4 regions of the Senegalia massiliensis genome follow, and region 3 is predicted to be linked to each of the others. Evidence: predicted binding sites of a transcription regulator. Region 3 holds the regulator's gene; each other region holds the start of a gene.
What was found. The regulator Rex, encoded in region 3, represses fermentation and respiration genes when NADH is low (regulators of the CRP and FNR family bind a similar motif). The targets are predictions, from matches to a motif close to ATTGTTAANNNNTTAACAAT.
Positions count from the first base shown of each region.

Region 1: a site for Rex is predicted at 1,990-2,009, ahead of hypB (hydrogenase nickel incorporation protein HypB). Genes of this name have one in related genera too.
Region 2: a site for Rex is predicted at 1,606-1,625, ahead of D3Z33_RS01650 (DUF1002 domain-containing protein). Genes of this name have one in related genera too.
Region 4: a site for Rex is predicted at 1,571-1,590, ahead of D3Z33_RS00710 ((2Fe-2S) ferredoxin domain-containing protein). Genes of this name have one in related genera too.

Region 1 is NZ_QXXA01000001.1:17,899-21,120, reverse strand. It holds gene D3Z33_RS00115 (FAD-dependent oxidoreductase) at 1-951, opposite strand, end outside; gene hypB (hydrogenase nickel incorporation protein HypB) at 1,019-1,717, opposite strand; gene D3Z33_RS00105 (helix-turn-helix domain-containing protein) at 2,080-3,066, shown strand; gene D3Z33_RS00100 (FAD-dependent oxidoreductase) at 3,078-3,222, shown strand, end outside.
Region 2 is NZ_QXXA01000003.1:75,837-79,058, forward strand. It holds gene D3Z33_RS01645 (DMT family transporter) at 1-548, opposite strand, end outside; gene D3Z33_RS01650 (DUF1002 domain-containing protein) at 663-1,526, opposite strand; gene D3Z33_RS01655 (hypothetical protein) at 1,706-2,032, shown strand; gene ric (iron-sulfur cluster repair di-iron protein) at 2,072-2,773, opposite strand; gene D3Z33_RS01665 (DUF438 domain-containing protein) at 2,787-3,222, opposite strand, start outside.
Region 3 is NZ_QXXA01000011.1:99,144-102,365, forward strand. It holds gene D3Z33_RS10840 (sigma 54-interacting transcriptional regulator) at 1-834, opposite strand, end outside; gene D3Z33_RS10845 (redox-sensing transcriptional repressor Rex) at 876-1,505, opposite strand; gene D3Z33_RS10850 (ABC-F family ATP-binding cassette domain-containing protein) at 1,728-3,222, shown strand, end outside.
Region 4 is NZ_QXXA01000001.1:145,595-148,816, forward strand. It holds gene D3Z33_RS00700 (hypothetical protein) at 1-334, shown strand, start outside; gene D3Z33_RS00705 (hypothetical protein) at 706-1,098, shown strand; gene D3Z33_RS00710 ((2Fe-2S) ferredoxin domain-containing protein) at 1,661-1,906, shown strand; gene D3Z33_RS00715 ([Fe-Fe] hydrogenase large subunit C-terminal domain-containing protein) at 1,909-3,222, shown strand, end outside.

The DNA of each region.
Region 1 (3,222 bases), on a different contig from region 3:
TCTTTCATCGATTGGTTCCTTGGAGCACAATTTTTGTCCTAATCTTAAGGCATTTGTGGGACAAACATCTACACATTCACCACAGGCAACACATTTGGATTCATCTACGATGGATTTGTAATTAGATCGTACAATATCATTATTCACATATTCATTGGCAAGTCTCATAGCATAACAACCACATCCACAGCAATTACAAATAGCATGAGTGTGTCCCAGTCCGTCTAAGTTTGGAATAGAGTGCATTAATCCGTTGTCTTCTGCTCTTTTGATAATTTCAAAAGCTTCTTTTCTTGTTATTTCTCGTCCACGTCCTGTTTTTATGTAGTACTCCGCCGCGTGGTCTAATTGAATGCACATATCTTCTTTTAGATGTCCACAACCTTCTTCCATTGCCTCACGGGATGTTCTACAAGAACAATCTGACACTGAAAACACTTCTGCTTCATTTAAGTATTTTGATAGTTCTTCATAGGATGCTCTTCTTGAATTTCCGTCGATAGATCTCTCAATAGGTAATACACGCATTGGTCCACCACCAACAGGCATAATACCTGCTGCCATAGGTCCTTTTTTGCTACCAAAATAATAAAAGGCCTCTGCAATTTCAGGATGTTTTGCAACCAATTCTTTGTTGTTATTAATCATTTCCAAGTGTCCCGGAACAAATATATCTTGCCAATACATATCCACGCCATCAATTGTATTAACAAAAGCAACTCCAGCCCAAGCGATATAGTCTAATGTTTTTTTTACCTTTTCATAGGACTCTCCCGATCCTTTTGCAATATCCTTTGCACTAAGTTTTTTACGAAATTGTAGTTGCATGGCTATTTTCACTTGATACTCATCAAGTATTGGAGCAAGCGCATAGTATTCAGGACCAAATGGAATTGCCTCTCTCCCTGTCCCTGCCTTTGTTCTACCAATTTTATTTGCAAGATCAACTATTTCCGGTCTATAATCTCTGCCATCTACATCTCCCCATGTTAAAGCAAAATTAAATCTTTCTGACTTATTAAAGTTTGTTTTTGTTAGCTTTTTTTTCAATGTTATATCCCCCTACTTTTAGTTCTCTAATCCAATTTGCCCATTCTTCTACACCCTCCCCAGTTTTAGCAGATATGGGAAATATAACAATATCTTTATTTAACTTTCTTACTCTTCGTTCAAGTAAATTCATACTAAAGTCAAAATGTTCAATTGCATCAATCTTATTGACAATGAGTACCTCTACTTTTCCAAAGATTTTGGGATATTTTAAAGGTTTATCATCCCCTTCAGGAACACTTAATATGGCTACGTTTTTCATTGCTCCTGTATCATAGCCTGCAGGGCATATTAAATTGCCTATGTTCTCCAAGAAAACCAAATCCAATTCTTCTACACCTAATTCATCAATACCTTGCTTTGTCATAGTAGCGTCTAAATGGCACATCCCGCCCGTATGCAATTGAATAGCCTTTGCTCCTGCCTCTTGAACAGTTTTAGCATCCACATCAGAATCCACATCAGCTTCCATTACACCTATTTTCATTTCATCTTTTAGTGCTTTGATAGTACTTACAAGAGTGGCTGTCTTCCCACTGCCTGGTGATGACATAATATTAATTAGATATGTACCTTTTTTCTTTAATTCATTTCTTGTGGTTTCAGCAACTTTAGCATTATCTTCATAGATGTTTTTCTTGATAGTAAAGACTTTTAATTCATTCATTTTAGACCCCCAAAGGTTTATTTTATCCTAATTATAACAAGACAATAAATGATAAACAATAGTGGTTTTTTTAAGAATTTTTTTAACATTTACTTTATCAATATGTTTACAATCTAAGGATTACAACATCCCCTAAATAATCAGATTGTCCTAGACATATTAGTACGAGAAAATTGTTAACAGTAACCTAAAGTAACTTTTTTATAATCAAAATATAATTTTCTTATTTTTCTGAATAATTATCAGCTTAAATATTGAAATAATATACTAATAATGTTAAAATATAAACATATTGAAAACGGTAACATATAATAGTTCATTTTTATGTAAAAGTAATTAATTCTTAAATAAGGGGGACTATTATGAACAAAAACCTTAAATTTAATATCATAATGGAAGGACAAAAAAATGGTATCAGTGTAACTTGTAGAAAATATAATATTTCAAGGACCATTTATTATCGTTGGCTAAAAAGATATGAAACCAAAGGTATCGAAGGTTTAGATCATATTAAGAAAAATTTTGTTCCTATCAATAAAACAAGTACTGAAATAGAAAATGTATTAATTAGACTTTTTAAAACCTATCCTAAATATGGTCCTAAAGCGATTAAATATTTATTAGAAGAATTGGGGCATGATATAAGCGAATCAGCAGTTTTTAATGTCATGAAAAGGCACCAGCTGACCAATAAGGAAAGTAGAATAAAATTTGCCAAAAAGAAGGAAAATAAAATTGTTAGTATCCTTCCTTCTTTAAGAGATATAGAAAGCGGAAAATGCTGGCTGTTTTGGATAACAAATTATGGATATTTTAAAAATATAGGTAACCTTTATGAATATACGTTATTTGATTTTAAAAGTAGAATATCCTGTACAAGACTATATAAAAATATATCTTTAAGTCATTTTGAAGATTTATTATCTGCCGTTGCTATACCTGTAGCACAAACCCTGAATTTTAACACTAATTATTTATGCTTTTTTCAAGATTCAAAATTAATTAAACAAAATAAGAACATTTTTGAATCAAAGATTAATAAAGTCATTCAAGACAATGGATTTGATGTAAATATACATATTCTTCAGAGGAATGATGATTTAGAAAGGATCAATGATTTAAGAAAACAATATACTAATTGTTGCATATCCTTTCTAATGCCACTTATTTATAATGATATGTCATTTGAACAACTGAAAATTCAATTTCAAAAATTCATTAGAAATTATAATATGAACCATAAGGTTAAGTTTGATAATAATATGTATTCTCCTATTGAATACCATAATAAATTAACGGATACAAATCTTGTCTTGCCTTTATGGGCGTATATAGATAGGCAATACTAAGGGGGATATTTATGAAAGTTGCAGTTATAGGAGCAGGTTTTAGCGGAATGCTTTCAGCATATTTATTGGAAAAGCAAGGTATAAAGGTTACAATATATGAAAAACAAGAATCTATAGGTGGTCATTGTAGAACATTATCAAGTAAAGGTATATATG
Region 2 (3,222 bases), on a different contig from region 3:
ATTGTAAGTACTATAGGGTCATGTTTTTTTGCAAAATGACCTATTGATGTAATATGTGCTGCAAAAAGTAATGCACATAAAAGTGTAAGTAAATCACCACTATTTAATGCAACTCCACCTTCAAGAGTCAAAAATCCTATCCCTACAAGTGTTATAAAAGTAGCTAATATCTCAAGATTATGTGGCTTTCTTTTACTTATAAACCAAAAAAGAAAAGGAACCATTACTACATTTGTAGCAGTTAGAAACGCTTGCTTGCTAGCTGTAGTAAATTGTAAGCCTACTGTTTGTGCTGCAAATGCTGAAAATAAAAAACTACCTATTATAGCACCCGCTATTATATCACTTTTATTTACAGTTTTAAGCTTTTTAAAAAATACTACACTCATTAAAATAGAAGCTATAATAAATCTCATAGCATTCATAAAAAGTGGTGTCATATTATCTAATCCATTTTTAGTTACAACAAATCCACTACCCCATATAATGGCAACTAATACTAATGCCATATCTGCATATAAACTTTTTTTCTTATCTAATTTTACCACTACATCACCTCTTTATATTTAAGTTATAATTACATTATAGTCCATATAATATAAAAGGTAAATGAGAAAAAAGATATAAAATACCCTTAAGAATATTATTCTTAAGGGTAAATATTAATTAAATATACTATTAAAAAATTCTTTTATAGCATCTATTATCTTTCCAATAAATGATCTTGCTTCTGGGTTTTCATCTAATGCTTTATCAATCTTGTCGCCTAAACCTTTAATTTGATTTTTTATTTCATTTAAATCTAAATCAAGTCCAGATATCTTGTCCATTAATTTTGATATATCATCAATTTGTTCCTGAGTTAAGTTTATATTTAATTCATTTGCCTTATCTTCTACTACTTCTTTTATTTCATTTATATTTGTAATATTATTATTTATAATATAAATTTTAATCTCATTTATTAATTCTGTTGCCTTTTCTTTTCCTATATTCTCATCTTTACCTAATTCTGAAGTTTTTGCTAATTCCTCTGATGCTATTTCTTTTTCTTCTTCAGATATTTTTTCACCTGATAAATCTTCAAATGCCTTTATTATACCAGTAAGAGCTGCTGTGCCTGTAACTTTCATAGGACTATTTACCATTACTTTAGCATCTTTTATTCCTACTGTCACTAAAGCATTTTTATACATTTCATTAGTTACCCATGTAATATTATTACTATCTACTTCAATACCTGCACCGTCTTCAAGTTTTTCAACATAAACAGAAGACAATGCTCTAGTACCTATTATACTTTCATCAATATGTTCTAAAAAGTATTTTCTTTCTTCTTCATTTGTCACTTCAATAACTCTTACATCTTCACCTACTCCAAAGTATTCTTTCATTTCTTCTTTTTGTTTATCAGTTAAATCTTCTCCAATACTTACTACATTTTCACCCACTACTGCATCAGCAAAACCAAAAGATGATATAGCAAATATAGATATTAAAAGTATAGACATTATTTTCTTAATCATAAAAACACTCCTTTTAACTTGTTAAATGTATTATACCATATTGATAATATTTTAATCTATATTTGTAGTTATAATGAAATATGTTATTAATATTACAAAATTAAATTTTCATTAGTTTCTGATAATTCATGATAAATACTGTTTATATATGGTATAATTTTGTAAAGAAGGTATTGTATATGAAAAAATATGGTGCTCTTATAGGATTATCTAGCTTATCATTAATTGAATTTATATTTTATCTAAATAGTGGTAGGGATGATTTAGAGTCATTCTTTTTGATTTGGGCTATAGTTTGGTTATCCATTATACTGTTTGGGCTTGTAAATAATTTTCAAAATAACAATACATACAATACAGCAAGTCCTATGGGTAACCCCTATGACTTTCTCGTTAATTCACGATTAAAAGTAAAATCTAAAACATCTAAAATTTCATTTACATTAGTTTTGATGTTAATATTTTTATTCGGACTTAATTTACTTGGATATTTGATTTTTATGTAATATAAATGCTAGTTCTAAATTAGAACTAGCATTTATTATTTATTTAAGTCTTTCAAATAATATATTATTTTCCAAATGAATATGCTCAAATAAATCTTTTTCTATAGCTTCAATTTTTTCAAAAGTTATTCTATATGTGTTACAACCATCTTCTGGAACTTTAAATCCATCTGTTATTTTTCTCATTTCTTTTAATATATCTCCTGCTGCCTCATGTTCTGATTCTGTTTCTTCTAATACTTTAAAAGCTTTTTTTCTATTTTCTTCTGTAGGATCTTTTTCATATTGTTTAATCATAGGGAATAATAATTCTTCTTCTTTTATTAAATGCTCTTCTATTTCAGCTTTTAAGTTATTAAATAATCTGTGTAATTTTGATAATTCAGTTCCATGTGATACATAATGCACTTTTAATATTTTTGAAAGTAATTCCTGTGTAATAGGCATTTCTTCTTTCATAAATGTATGATGCTTATTTACAATATAATCTATTTGTTCACTCATAGTTTTTTCTTTGAAGTTGTCACTACTTTCTAATTCATCTTTCATCTTTTCATATCCACTATTCAATCTATCTAATAATTCATATTCATTTAAATCTTTTTCTTCTATAGCAACACTAAGTGGTCTGTCTCCACCACAACAAAAATCTATTTCATAATCCATAAATATATTTGTAGCTCCTGGAAAAATTGTTGCTATTTCACCTATTCTTTGCTCTTTATTTATTATTTTATTCATTGATATTACCTCCTTATTTATTAGGTGTAAAACTACAATATCCTATTTCATCACATCTATTCTTCATTTCATCCCAAGTATCTACTTTTTCTATTGATTCTAAAGCTGTAGGATATAATATATAATTTTCTTTGAATATATGATCCCTTAGATTAAAAACTATATATTTAGATACTTCATCTAACTTGATTTTAAATTCTTCAAAGTCCATATTTTCTACATTATGAGAAATTTCTTTTAATAAGTTTTTTCTTTCCCTCAAATTATCATGTTCCATTCTCATAATTCTAGTTGGTCCTGTAATCTCTCTATCTTCCATTTCTAAAAATAATACTTCTTCTTCTCTTTGATGATGCTTTTCCGCATCTAATATATTAATTGATAACTGTCTTAACTTTTTAAACTCTTCTCTATCTTTACTATAATTAGTCATTTCTTGTACTTTTAAA
Region 3 (3,222 bases):
ACTATTTGATGGAATATTTTCAAATGAATATTTAGCTCTTCTTTCTTTTATAAGTTCTTTTTTATAATATTTAAGTTCATTTTTAATAACATTTAACTTGTTAGCAAGTGAATTTACCTGTTGTATGTCTCTAAACATGATTTTTCCTATAGCACCAACCACTTTACCATCTTCAACAATTGGTATTCTCATAGCTACAATATTTCTTGAACCTATTTTTTGTATTTCTCCAATTTCTGATTCGCCTGTATCAAGTATTACATGAAGTCTTGTATTTTCTATTACATTTGTAACATCTTTTCCTATTACATCATCTTTATCCACATTCAAAAATTTTGCATAAGACTGATTTATCATAGTTATTTTTCTACTTTTATCAATTACAACTATTCCATCATATGCATTGTTTAATATGGTCTTTAATGTTCCAGTTAAGTTTTTTTCTGTATCTAACTTCCTATTAATTACATTGTTTGTATTATAATATGCTTTTAATAAATCAGTATTTGTCAAAACTCCTACTAAATTATTTTCTTTATCTAATACTAAATTCCTACCCATATTCATATCTAATATTTTATCTGTGTCCTGATCTGGATAAATCCATTTGATGTCCTTATTCATTATATCTTTAATTTCACTATTTAAATCTATATTATTCGATATAGCATAATACAAGTTTTCTTTTTGAAAAATCCCTATAAGTTCTCCTTTAGAATCTAATACAGGTAAAGAGTCTATCTTATTATCATACATTAATTTTGTAGCATATATTATTTGTTTATCTTGATTTATAGTTATAGGATTTCTAGTCATTACATCATTTACTCTCATAATTTCCTCCATATTAGAAAAGGCCATCTATAAGACGGCCTTTATTTTTTCTCTTTTAAAAGATAAGATAATGTAAATAAACTCTCATTTAAATGTACATCTTCAACTGTTATGTTTTCTGGTACTTTTAGATCTGCTGGAGCAAAGTTCCAAATACCTGTAACTCCACTTTCTACTAAAGTATCAGCTATTTCTTGACTACCTTCTTTAGGTGTACATATAATACCTATTTCAATATCATTCTCTTTTATAAAATCACCCATATCTTCCATAGCCTTAACTTCTACATCTCTTAATTTTTTTCCTGTTACTTTAGGATTTTTATCAAATATACCTAAAATTTCAAATCCTGAATCTGAAAACCCTCTGTAATTTGCAATTGCTTGACCTAAATTACCTGCTCCTATTAGTACAGCACGATATGTTTTATCTAATCCTAAAATTTTCCCTAATTCTCTTTGTAGATCTTCTACATTATAACCATAACCTTGTTGTCCAAACCCACCAAAATTATTTAAATCTTGTCTTATCTGAGAAGCAGTAAAATCTGTAAGTTTACTTAGCTCCTTTGATGAAATCCTTTTAATATCATTTTCTAGAAGTTCAGACAAATATCTATAATATTTCGGCAGTCTTCTTATTACAGCCATAGAAACATTTTTATTTTTCATTTCTAATCCCTCTCATTCATTCAAATTTATAAATATGTTAATTATATAACATAATATCAGCATGTGTCAAATTTTGCACTAAGATTATTATACTAGATTTTTATATAATTATCAAAGGTTATCTACCATTCTTAATACTATACCCAATTATATCTATTTTTAAAAACTGTACTAAAAAAAAAATATCATATATAATAGGATAAGAAATAAGGAGTGAAAAAAATGATAATTTTATCATGCAATAATATAAATAAATCTTATATTGGAGAGCCAATTTTAGAAAGTATATCTTTTGCAATAAATGAAAAAGAAAAAGTAGGATTAGTAGGATTAAATGGTGCTGGAAAATCTACACTTTTTAAAATACTAATAGATGAAATTTCTATGGATAGTGGAGAAATATATATTGCAAATGAAACTAAATTAGGTTATTTAAAACAAAATACATTGTTTGAAAGTGAAAAAACAGTATATGATGAAGCTTTAGAAGAATTTAAAAATATTATTGATTTAGAAAAAAGTATAAGAAAATTAGAAATAGAAATAAGTGAAAAAAGTAAATGTGATAACTTAGAACAAATGGATAAACTTATGAATAAATATTCTAGATTATCAGAAGAATTTAATGAAAAAAATGGATATGCATATAGTAGTGAAATTAAAGGTGTATTAAAGGGACTTGGTTTTTCAGAAGAAGAATTCTACAAACCCATAAATAACTTAAGTGGTGGTCAAAAATCAAGAGTTCTACTTGCAAAGCTATTACTTAAAAAACCAAATTTATTATTATTAGATGAGCCTACTAATCACCTAGATATTGATGCAATAAATTGGTTAGAAAAATATATAAAAGAATATAATGGAGCTGCAATTATAATCTCTCATGACAGATATTTTCTAGATTCTACTGTTACTAAAATATTTGAATTAGAAAATAGAAAACTTCAAATATATAATGGTAATTATAGTACATTCATGAAAAAGAGAAAAAAAATAATAGAACTAAAAACTAAAGATTATGAAAATCAAAGAAAAGAAATAAAAGATGAAAAAGAAAAAATAAGAAAACTTGCATTAGGTGGTAAAAGAGCCATTAGACAATCTAAAAGCAGACAAAAAATGCTTGATAAAATAAATGTTTTAGATAAGCCTAAATCTATTGATGGTCGTTCCAAAATAAAATTTGATCCTAAAATAAAAAGTGGCGATGATGTTTTAAAAGTAGAAGAAATATCAAAATCCTTTGGAGAAAATAAATTATTTGGAAATGTTTCATTTAATATATATAGAGAAGAAAAAGTAGGATTAATAGGACCAAATGGTGTTGGTAAAACAACACTTTTCAATATAATATTAAAAACCATAGAAGCAGATAGTGGCAAAGTAAATATTGGTCACAAAGTAAATGCAGCATATTATGACCAAGAACAAACAAACTTAAATAATAATAAAACAATAGTAGATGAAATTTGGGATGAAAATCCATCCTTTGATCATTATACTATTAGAAGTATTTTAGCTAGATTTTTATTTACTGGTGATGATATATTCAAAGAAATATCTACACTTAGTGGTGGAGAAAAAAGCAGATTATCTCTTATGAAACTAATGCTTTCTAAAGCTAATTTCCTACTTATGGACGAGCCAACAAATCATTTAGATATTGATTCAAAGGAATCATTAGAAGATGCTTTAATAGATTATACAGGCACTTTAT
Region 4 (3,222 bases), on a different contig from region 3:
ATTATACTTTATAATAATAGGTAAGAATGATATACAATTTACATTTATTCTATGGGCTATTCTATCTATATTTATGCTTATGCCTTATCTAAAAGATGGAAAAAAAGTAAGTTTAGGAGATGGGGGATTAGTAGGTAGAACAACAGTTAATTCTAATTCTTACATAGATAGAATGTATGGAAAGAAAATGGGAGAATCAGTTGCTGAAAAAGAGGATAAGAAAGCAGATAATCAAAGCAGAGCAAATGAAAGCACATCTTTTGTGGAATATATTTGGTACGGATATATTTTATTTAATGGCATAGGGTTTGTTATAGTAAAATTTTTGTTATAATATTTTATATAATATAGTCAGATATCATATAAAAATAAAACATTAATAAAAACCCAAAAGAAATACTATATTAATCTATAGTATTTCTTTTGGGTTTTGTTTAGAATTAGATTTGAAATGAATTATAGATTTTTATAAATGTCATGTTATCTTAATCTTAATAAAAAATGAATGAAAAGAGATAAATTTATATAAAAAAAGATAATTATTTAGTAATATGATAAAATGATTATAGTGACTTTACAGATTATTTCATATATTTATTGCTTCATTTATTTTTTCAAACAGAATAATTTTTATATGTGAAGCATGCTTTAGAAATTAAAAAAATATATACTAAAATAAAGATATTAACTTTGGAGGTACATAAATTGAAAAAGAATATAAGTTTCGTATTTACGAGAATTCTTTATATACTATTTGGAATTTACACTTCCATAGTATTATTCATTGTTTATAAAGATATAGATAGTAGTTTTACTTTTAAATTTGTAGTAGGGTATGCTTTTTTTGCCTTTTTTATGATTATATATGTACCTTTCATTACTTTTTATAATTTAAGAAAATTTAAATGGACTGAAATAAAAAAACGGTTAATTAGATTTATTTCTTTCTTTATTTTATTTGGTACTATTAATTATGGGTTTTCTTATTTATTCAGATCTTCAGACATTAACTTTTATAATATATTTTTTACTGCTCTAGGTTTATCTTTTGGTATATCATTTATTGATATAACCTTTTTAAGAAATAAGAAAAGCTAAATAGCTTCTGATTTATTTATAAGTTACAATGTATAAATAAATTATAGATATTAGAAAGGATGATTTGGAATAAAAACTAATAGAGTTAGTCCTATACTATACATAACTGCTGGAATAATAACTTTTATACCTGTTTTTATAGTTTTAGTTACAGATATTTATTTAAATTCAATTTTAACAAAAGTAATTATTTGCACAGCATTTATTTTACTTATAGCAGGAAAAATAGTAACTATAATTAAAAATAATAAGAAAGATAAAAGAACTTCAAAGGATATAGGTGTAGTTATAGGATATTTGATTGCATTATTATTATGGATTCTAAAATAAAATATGAATTTATTATTCCAGTTATAGCAAAGTATATTTTTAATGATATGCTTTGCTATATTTTTATATCGTATTGATTTTTAAAACCACAAATGATTGTTAAATAAATTACAAAACCTTAACAAGAACATTTATAATTCATATTGACAAAAAAATCACAATAAACTATACTTTAATCATAGAATATAAAGAAGCATTATATAGCTTTAAAATATTTTAAGGGGTGGATTATATGAAAACTATAGAGGTTTGTATTGGAAGTGCATGTCATTTAAAGGGAGCTTACAATATAGTTAATGGATTACAAAAATTAGTTGACGAAAGAAATTTAAAAGACGAAATTATTGTAAAAGCAGCTTTTTGTTTAGGAGAATGTACAAAAGCAGTTTCTACTAGGATAGATAATGGTCCAGTTATTTCAGTTGATGATAAAAATATAGAAGAATATTTTGAGAGAAATGTTTTAGGGAGGAAGTAAAAATGAATTTTCTTAATTTCTCTAAAGCAAATTGTAAAAATTGTTATAAATGCTTGAGATATTGTCCAGTTAAAGCTATACAAATAAAAAATGAACAGGCTACAATTATAGAAGAAAGATGTATAGGTTGTGGTCAATGTATGAGAATATGTCCTCAAGATGCAAGGAAGGTAAAAAGTGATATTAAAAATGTTAAAAGAGTATTAAATGCTAATAGAAAAGTTGTAGTAAGTATTGCCCCATCTTTTAGTGCTGCTTTTGATGTTGATAATCCTTTAAAAATTATAAGAGGACTTGAATTATTAGGTTTTAATAATATTGAAGAAACAGCAATAGGAGCTCAAATTGTAACTGAATTATATAGAGATTTTATAAAAGAAAATAATCTTAAAAATATAATAACAACTAGTTGCCCATCATCATGTTATTTAATTGAAAAATACTTTCCAAGTCTTATTGATTATACTATTCCTGTAGTATCTCCCATGCTTGCTCATGGGAAGTTAATAAAGAAAAAATATGGTATGGATTCTTTTGTAGTTTTTATTGGTCCATGTACTGCAAAAAAAATAGAATCAGATAATTTTCAACATAAAGGTGTTATAGATGCCGTATTAAATTTTGAAGAAATATTAGAATGGTTTGAAGACGAAAAAATATATTTAAATAATTTAACTCCAAAAGAATTTGACAATAGTTCAGATATTAATAGTTTAAAATATCCATTAAAAGGTGGAGTAATAGGTAATTTATTACAAGGTGAATTTAAAGAAAAATATAGTCTTATAACAGTTGATGGAATTGAAGAATGTATGCAAGTGTTTGAATCATTGCAAAATAATACTTTGGAAAATGTAGTAGTTGAAGCACATGTTTGTACAGGGAGTTGCATAGGTGGAGCTGCTATGCCAAAGGAAGAAAATGACTTTTATAAGAAGAAACTACGTGTATCAAAATATATTTCAGATAAAAATTCAGCAATAGAAGACAATGCAGAAACAAATATAAAAAATGATTATGAAATAAAAGATTTTATTAAGAAAATGTATGATAGATCATACTTTAAAGAAGAAGTATCAGAAGAGAAAATAACAAAAGTATTAAATGAAATGGGCAAATATGCAAAAATAGATGAGTTAAATTGTGGTGCTTGTGGATATGACAGTTGTAGGAAAAAAGCTATTGCAATAATAGAAGGTATGGCAGAAAAAAATATGTGTCTTCCTTATATGAGAAGTAAAGCTGAGAGTTTAAAAAATATTATATTTGAAAATAGCCCTAATGCAATAATTTTAATGGATAATGAATTAAATATT